2 linked regions of the Azospirillum brasilense genome follow. The protein of the gene in region 2 interacts with the protein of the main gene of each other region in a pairwise test. Links are inferred from orthologs where the notes say so. Each region holds a gene or a part of one and is shown on either strand. Other genes may lie near its edges.

Region 1 (4,216 bases), 530 kb from region 2 along the record:
GCTATATCCGCGAGCAGACCGCGATCATGAACCGCCCTGACAGCCGGCCCGGGCTGGGGGCCATCGCCTGCCCGACGCTGGTGCTGTGCGGGCGGCAGGACGCCATCACGCCTTTGGCGCTGCATGAGGAGATGGCCGAGGGCATCCCCCATGCTCGCCTCGCGCTGATCGAGGATTGCGGCCATCTGTCGGCCATGGAGCAGCCCCAGGCGGTTACCGCTCTGCTGCGGCAGTGGCTGCTTTACGCCTGACCGCCGTCCTCGCCCGCCTCAGCAGTCAGGACCCCCGCCGCAGCCGTCCAGGTCGGCGCGGCGGGCCGGAAAAAGGGCAAAGGTCATGTCGCTGATGAGTGATCGGAAATCGGGGTCGTTGGGTCCCTGCGGACGGTCGAGCCAGCCGGTGGCCGAGGACAGCGTTCCGCCGCCGCGGCAGAAGGCGCCCTGAACCACGATGGGGCCGCCGGGTGGGCTGGTGCGCAGGGGCTGGCCGCTGCACAGGTACGAGTTCAGGGTGGTCTCGGCGGGGTTGAAGGCTAGAACAACCCGGTAGTCGGGCCGCGCCGTCTGGTTCGGCGTCGTCGTGAAGTTGGTGCGCACGCCGGAAATGCGGTTCTGCATGTTGGCGGTCACCAGCGGCCCGAAGGTCTGCGGGTCCATGCCGAAGGGATTGCCGTGGATCACCACGCGCAGATCGCGGTTGGAGGCGGCGTAGGACACCTCGCTCAGCGTGTAGGCGGGGACGGGCAGGTCGGCCACCACGCGTTCGTTGGTGCAGGCCGCCGCCATCGCACAAAGGGCGAGAACGCTGGCACGGGGCAGGAAGGTCATGGCTCGCCTGGCTGCAGAGTGGACGTCGGGCGACCAATCATGGGACGCTGCCGACGCACCGGCAAGCCCGCGCCTCCGGAAGAGCCGCCGCTCAGCCGACCGCGCATCCCGGCAGCGTGCAACATCACACGTCGATGTCGTCGACCCGGACGAACTTCGCGTTCTCCTGGATGAACTGGAAGCGCAGCTCCGGACGGCGGCCCATCAGCTCCTCCACGCGGGTCTTGGTTGCCTTCACGTCCTCGGCCTGCTCGGGGTCGGCGCTGTTCGGCACGACGACGCGCAGCAGCGTGCGCTTGGCCGGGTCCATGGTCGTCTCGCGGAGCTGGGCCGGCATCATCTCGCCCAAGCCCTTGAACCGGCTGATCTCCACCTTCTTGCCCTTGAAGGTCTTGTTCATGAGCTGGTCCTTGTGGGCGTCGTCGCGGGCGTAGACCGACTTGGCGCCGTGGCTGATGCGGTAGAGCGGCGGCAGGGCCAGATACAGGTGCCCGTTCTGGATCAGCCCGCCCATCTCCCGGTAGAAGAAGGTCATCAGCAGCGAGGCGATGTGCGCGCCGTCCACGTCGGCGTCGGTCATGATGATGACCCGCTCGTAACGCAGCTTGTCGCTGGAGAAGTCCTTGCCCACCCCGCAGCCGAGCGCCTGGGTGAGGTCGTTCAGCTCCTGGTTCGCCTTCATCTTGTCGGAGGAGGCCGAGGCGACGTTCAGGATCTTGCCGCGCAGCGGCAGGATGGCCTGGGTCTCGCGGTTGCGCGCCTGCTTGGCCGACCCGCCCGCGGAATCGCCCTCGACCAGGAAGATCTCGGTCCCCTCCGGAGAGTTGCGGGAGCAGTCGGCCAGCTTGCCGGGCAGGCGCAGGCGCCGGGTCGCGGACTTCCGTCCCAACTCCTTGGACTGCTTGCGCTTGGCGCGCTCCTCCGCCTTCTCGATCAGCCGTTCCAGAAGGGCCTTGGACGAGGACGGGTCGCCGGACAGCCAGTGGTCGAAGTGATCCTTGATCGCCGCCTCGACCAGCCGGTGGGCTTCCGCCGTCACCAGCTTCTCCTTGGTCTGGCCCTGGAAATGCGGCTCGCGGATGAAGACCGACAGCAGGATGCAGGCGTCGCCCATCACGTCGTCCGCGGTGACTTGGGCGGCGCGCTTGTTGTTGGTCAGTTCGCCGTAGCCCTTCAGACCGCGGGTCAACGCGGCGCGCAGGCCGGCCTCGTGCGTGCCGCCCTGCGGGGTGGGCACGGTGTTGCAGTAGGTGTGCGAGAAGCCCTCGTCATCCTCCGGCCAGGCAATGGCCCATTCCACGCGGCCCTGCTGGTTCGGAAAGTCCAGCGCGCCCGAGAAGGGCAGGCGGGTCATCGTCCGGCGTTCCTTCAGGGCGGCGTTCAGGTAGTCGAGCAGGCCGCCGGGGAAGTGCAACGTCTCCTGCGCCGGGGTGGTGCTGTCGGGGGACAGCAGGGACGGGTCGCAGCTCCAGCGGATCTCCACGCCCCGGTACAGGTAGGCCTTGGAGCGCGCCAGCCGGTACAGCCGGTGCGGTTCGAAATGGGCGGCCTCGCCGAAGATTTCGGGGTCGGCGTGGAAACGGATGGTCGTGCCGCGGCGATTGGCCGCGCCCTGGCGGGTCAGCGGTCCCTGGGGCAGGCCGCGGCTGTAGTGCTGCACGTAGAGCTGGCGGTCGCGCGCCACCTCGACGGTCAGCCGGTCGGACAGGGCGTTCACCACCGACAGGCCGACGCCGTGCAGGCCGCCGGAGGTCTGGTAGACCTTGTTGGAGAATTTGCCGCCCGAATGCAGGGTGGTGAGGATGACCTCCAGCGCCGACTTGCCCGGGTACTTGGGGTGGTCGTCGATCGGGATGCCGCGCCCGTTGTCGCGCACCACCACCGTGCCGTCGGCAGTCAGCTCCAGGTCGATGCGGCTGGCGTGGCCGGCCACCGCCTCGTCCATGGCGTTGTCCAGAACCTCGGCCACCAGATGGTGCAGCGCCCGGTCGTCGGTGCCGCCGATGTACATGCCGGGGCGCCGACGGACGGGCTCAAGCCCTTCCAGAACCTCGATATCCTGGGCGGAATAGGTCTCGGCCTTGCGCGCCGTGTTCTCGAAAAGATCGCTCATGGCCCCAGTTATAGGAATTTCGTCAGGGCTGCGCAAGCGCATGCGGTGGCTCCTATATACTCCCCGCACCATATTTTGTGATGCGCTTTTTCGACCCCAGAATGAACGAGGGCGGAGGCACGATGAGCGACGGCACTCCTACCGACCAATCCCCCACCCACCCCGACATGGAGGGCGGCCCGGCGTTGCGCACCATCGCCATGCCGGCGGACACCAACCCCAACGGCGACATCTTCGGCGGCTGGTTGCTGTCCCAGATGGATCTGGCCGGCGGCGTCGCCGCCCTGCGCCGGGCGGGCGGGCGCGTGGCGACGGTGGGGATCGAGGCGATGACCTTCCACAAGCCGGTCTATGTCGGCGACGAGGTGAGCTGCTTCGCCCATGTCACCAAGGTGGGCCGAACCTCCATCCGCGTGCGGGTCGAGACCTGGGTTCGGCGCCAGCGCAGCGCGGGGGAGGCGATCAAGGTGACGGAGGGCGTGTTCACCTACGTCGCCATCGGCGAGGACCGTCGCCCGCGCGAGGTCCCGCCGGAGTGAAGCGCCACCCGCCTTCTTTCGAAGGTTGCGCACTGTGACACTCTCCTTTGGGGGTGTAAGCCGCCTATTACTCGGCGGCGCAAAGAGCATGGCGCGGTGAATTCTTTCGGATTGCTTCTTTTCCGTTTGACCGAAGGAATCGCGTATGATTCCATCATACCGTCATGACCATGCTCCAGAACCTCACCGACTCGCTGAAACGCGCCGCCAAAAGCGCCCTTCGCCAGGCCATCGGGCCGGCCATCGGCTCCTGCGTCGTCGCCTACTTCGTCTATTACGCCGTCCAGGGGGACCGCGGGCTGCTCGCCATGAACCACCTGAAGGCGGAGATCGCCACGGCGGAATCCGTCCTCGATCAGGTGAAGGCCGAGCGCGAGCGAATGGACCGTCGTGCGCAACTGATGCGCAGCGACCACCTGGACCGCGACATGCTGGACGAGCGTGCGCGCACGATGTTGAACCTTTCAGGCCCCCGCGACGTCATAATCGCACTCCCTCCGGCGCAGGTCGAAGGTGATGCTAGCGCTGAGAAGTAGGTCATATCAGTGAATTAACCGAAAGCCGGTTAACGCCGAATTTCGCGTTTAAAAACAGATATTTGCGTCTCGTGCGCTTGTCGTGTACTGTGCGCCCCGCATCCGCTTCCGGTGCGAGGGGGATGCACCCTCATAAGTGGGATGTACCCTCGCAACGTGCTGCAGCCCTGGCTGTTCGCTTGCCGTCGCTGCATAAACCCT
Region 2 (4,086 bases):
GCGTCTCGGACGCGAGACACGGCGCAGCGGCGTGGTTGCAGAGTGGTGCGCTGCGAAGCGGGCTGGGTTTCCCGTCGGCTCGACCGATATTGACCTCATGGACTCGTCATCCGCCGTGGTGCTTCAATGCCGAAGCTTTTCCGTCGCAGATCGCTTGCCGTCATGGTTGTGGCCGTTCTGATCGCGTGCTCCGCTTCGGTGGGTTGGGCCGCGGATACAGGCAAGCTCGATCCGCGGGGGTTGATCGTCCTTATGAGGCATGCGGAGGCGCCCGGAGTCGGGGACCCGCCGAACTTTCAAATCCGCGACTGCGCGACACAGCGCAACTTGGACGCGAACGGCCGTGAGCAGGCCCGGCAGGTCGGTGATCGGCTGCGGAGCCTCGCTGTTGGGGAGGCAACTGTGTATTCGAGCCAATGGTGCCGATGCCTGGAAACCGCCCGGCTTCTTGCGGTCGGGCCGGTGCAGGAACTGCCGGCTCTCAACTCATTCTTCGAGCGGCGTGAGGAGCAGGACGCGCAGATTGCTTCGTTGCGCCGCTTTCTGGCGGGACTGCATTCCGACGGCGCGCCGGTCGTGCTGGTGACGCATCAGGTGATTGTGACCGCGTTGACCGGCGTCTTCCCGGCATCAGGAGAGTCGGTCCTCCTGCGGGCAAACGGGACCGACGAGCCGACCATCGAGGAGCGCATCAAGGCCGACGCCTCCAGATAGACGGTTGGCGCGTTGAAGCCCACGGGCCACGGTGCCAGCACCGTGACTGTGCGCCTGGAGAACATCGGGCGGCTTCGGGCGCCCTTCGCTCTCCCGAGCCGGCCGGAAGTGCCCCAGTTACTCCGCCGCCATGGACAGGGGAGTGTAGGAGTATTCCTGCGGTTCTGGTGTGGCCGCCCTAAAGTACTCCAGCACGTAGACCCGTACGGCGCTGGACAGGTTGCTGGCATCCACAGCCTCCACCCGCTCGGCGAGACGATTGCACAGTTCGCCCAAGGTCAGGTTTTCCCGCTGCGCGATTTCCTCCAGCCCTTCCCAGAAGGCGGCCTCCAGCCGCATGCTGGTGCGTTTTCCCGCGACATAGACGTTTCTGAGCTTCTTCGATGACATGGCAGGACCGTTGCGCGACAGGTTGCACTCTTATGTGTGAAGGGTCGCGGAGTCCGAGCCGAAAAACATGTGATGAACTTCACATAAAACGCAGGGAGTCACGCAGCCGATCAACAAAGTCACAGCAGGGCCGCCACGCTGTCGCATCCTATTGCTACAGCCCCTCCCCACGGCCCTGCGGTGGTGAGGTGGTCCCCATTCCCGGTTCTCCCGCAGTTTGCGTGGAAGGGCTGACGACGCTGGAGCCGGCGCCGTCAGCAGATCCTATGCATGCGGTCCATCCTGCCAACGGCCAAGCCACTCCGTTCATGGCCGGCACCACCGGCATTCCGTTGATCTTCCGAGCCTGGGAAACGCCGCCCACATCAACCTTTCCATTCGTCGTTTTTTTGTCGCAACGGGGACCAGATCAGTGCCAGGACGCAACACTTGCCGAGGGCACGACAGGTTCACAGTGCGGCCAGTGCCCGTTCATGAGCGGAACATCTTGCAGCCCGCCCCCCAACGTCACGAGCCACGCTGACAGATACTCTCGGTGAGATGCGCGAAGGCGAGCATGCCGGGATCATCCACGCCAATGCTCTTGTCGGCATACATGCGGGCACGCCCCATGCGGCAAGGTTCATTCCGGAAGCGGACGAGCGCCTCGTCACAGGCTGCGACCGCTCTTGCGCGGATCGCGGCCTGTTCCCCGGCACCGGCCAGGGCCGAGGAAACCGCATCGAGCGCATCGACCACGGTCTTGTCCCCAAGTTTCGCGCCGCCTCGCGCCATGACGGCATCGCGCGCCTGTTCGAGAAGGGGAGCCAGTTCGCTCCAGGGGATTTCCGCCCGCCCCTTCGTCCTCTTCGACATCGTCAGGAGCCCGGTCGCGAGCAAGGTGCCGAGGCTCGATCCCGTGGCGGAGGCCGCGGCCTTGGCAAGGATGCCCAGGCTCACCCCGACATCGTCGATCCCTTCCATCCGCTGCTCGGCCATGAGATCCAGCACCCGGCGCAGCATGCCGCCGGTGTCCCCATCGCCGAGCTTGGCGTCGGCCGCGTTGAGTTCCTGTTCAAGGGTTGCCATGCGCCCGTGCGCGAGGGCGACACCGGCGGCAATGTGCGTGACGGTCAGGCCCATGCTCAACCAATCTTCCAGAAGGGACAGGATGCCGGAGCGGCGAGAAGCCGTTCCAGCTCATCGTCGAGGAAGCAAAGGCTGAGCGAGACGCCGGCCATTTCCATCGAGGTCACGTATGGCCCGACCAGGGGCTGGACGACCGTCAGCCCAGCCTTGTCCAGCCGTTCCGCAAGGCGCCGGTAGAGGATGAAAAGCTCTTCCAGCGGGGTGGCGCCGAGGCTGTTGACCAGAACCGACACGCGATGTCCGCTTCCCTCGGGGCGTTCCGCCAGAAGGCGGTCGAGCATCTCGTCCGCGACGGCATCCGCCGGCTTGAGCGTGTCGCGCCAGATGCCGGGTTCGCCGTGGATGCCGATGCCCATTTCCATGTCGCCTTGGGCGATGCGGAACGACGGTTCCGCCGCACCGGGGATCTGGCAGGACGAGAGGGCGCAGCCGATGGTCCGCGTCCGCTCCACGGCCTTCGCCGCCGCCGCGGTCACCTCGGCCAGCGAGGCGCCCTCGTCGGCCCGGGCTCCGGCGATCTTGTAGGCGTAGACGATGCCGGCAACGCCGCGCCTCTTGCTGCGTTCCTCGGGGGCGGCGCTGGCGATGTCGTCGGTGCCGAGCACCGTGCTCAGTTCCAGGCCTTCGTCCTCAAGGAACTCCCCCGCCATGTCGAAGTTCATGCGGTCGCCACCGTAGTTCCCGTACAGGCGCAGGACACCGCATCCGCCGTCCGCCGCCTTGATCGCGGCTATGCAGGAATCCACGGTGGGGCCTTCGAAGACGTTGCCGATCGAGCAGGCGTCGACGAGACCCGGACCGACATAGCCGGTGAACAGGGGCAGGTGTCCGGACCCGCCGCCGGTCACGATGCCGACCTTGCCCGTCCGCGCGCCTTCGGTGCGGCGGATCACCCGCCCCGCCGGTCCATCCCGCATGAGTGACGGATGGGCCGCGCACAGCCCGTCGAGCATCTCGTCCACATAGTGCGCAGGATCGTTGATCAGCTTCTTCACGATGGATTCCTCCCGTTGCGCCGCGTCCGCGCGCCATGGCAGCCCTCCGCCCGCAGCGCTCCGGCGCGTCGGTGACTGCAAGGGTTCGATGGTCGGATGCGGGCTTGTGGGGCTTGGGGCCGGACGCCGGGGCCCGGTCCTGCCCGTTACGTGATGGGTGTGGTGAGCGCCGGCGCCACGGCGTCGTCGCCGTTGCTGTAGCCCAGCTGGAGTGAAATCGACTCCGCGTGGCTCATAACGACCGGGGCGAGGCTCTGCACCCGTTCATGCGTCATGCGCGTGGCGGGGCCGCTCACACTCACCGCGGCGAAGACATGCCCGCTGGTGTTGCGGATCGGCGCGGCGACGCAGCGCACGCCGATGTCGATCTCACCGTCGTCGATGGCGTATCCGCGCTGGCGGATCGCCGCCAGATCCTCCCTCAGCCGGTCGGGATCGGTGAGGGTGTTGCGTGTGTAGGCCGGGAGTCCCACCCCAAGGACGCGGTCGATGACCAGGTCCGATTGGAAGGCCAGGGTCGCCTTGCCGACACCGGTGCAATGGCAGGGCGACGCCTCCATCGTGGTCGTCGCGTTGTTCGGGCCGGATCGGCCCCCCGCGCCCCGTTCGATGAAGACCATCTTCATGCCGTCGAAGACGCACAGGTGGACGGTCTCCCGCGACAGGGTGCTGAGCGCGTCCACGTACGGCTTCGCCACGCGGTGCACGTCCATGTTGGCCAGAACGATCGATCCCAGCTCGAAGAGCTTGATGCCGAGCCGGTACTCGTCGCGGCTGTGGTCCTGTTCCAGGAACCCGATTTCCTTGAGCGTGAGAATAAGGCGGTGTGCCGTGCTGCGCGGAAGCTTGGTCCGGCGCG

Evidence for each region. Proteins that work in one complex are often made in the same cells at the same time.
Region 1: the proteins of AMK58_RS15240 (region 2) and parE interact in binary tests that used the Escherichia coli proteins (3 or more experiments, as listed by UniProt). The link is inferred for Azospirillum brasilense from one-to-one orthologs.

What each region holds. Positions count from the first base shown.
Region 1 is NZ_CP012915.1:861,272-865,487, reverse strand. What follows is about bases 447-3,391. They hold parE (DNA topoisomerase IV subunit B), read right to left. Parts: upstream 2,941-3,391; coding sequence 952-2,940; downstream 447-951. Other genes in these bases: AMK58_RS17685 (acyl-CoA thioesterase), read left to right, coding at 3,063-3,391; AMK58_RS17695 (hypothetical protein), read right to left, coding at 447-827. Also shown: AMK58_RS17700 (alpha/beta fold hydrolase), read left to right, coding at 1-251; more of AMK58_RS17695, read right to left, coding at 270-446; more of AMK58_RS17685, read left to right, coding at 3,392-3,479; AMK58_RS17680 (FtsB family cell division protein), read left to right, coding at 3,644-4,015. UniProt on the Escherichia coli protein: Topoisomerase IV is essential for chromosome segregation; it is the principal protein responsible for decatenating newly replicated chromosomes. It relaxes supercoiled DNA.
Region 2 is NZ_CP012915.1:330,301-334,386, forward strand. Bases 1,229-4,043 are described here. They hold AMK58_RS15240 (dihydroxyacetone kinase subunit DhaK), read right to left. Parts: upstream 3,228-4,043; coding sequence 2,229-3,227; downstream 1,229-2,228. Other genes in these bases: AMK58_RS15235 (DAK2 domain-containing protein), read right to left, coding at 1,612-2,226; AMK58_RS15245 (IclR family transcriptional regulator), read right to left, coding at 3,374-4,043. Outside these bases: AMK58_RS15225 (histidine phosphatase family protein), read left to right, coding at 127-714; AMK58_RS15230 (ribbon-helix-helix domain-containing protein), read right to left, coding at 832-1,104; more of AMK58_RS15245, read right to left, coding at 4,044-4,086. UniProt on the Escherichia coli protein: Dihydroxyacetone binding subunit of the dihydroxyacetone kinase, which is responsible for the phosphoenolpyruvate (PEP)-dependent phosphorylation of dihydroxyacetone via a phosphoryl group transfer from DhaL-ATP.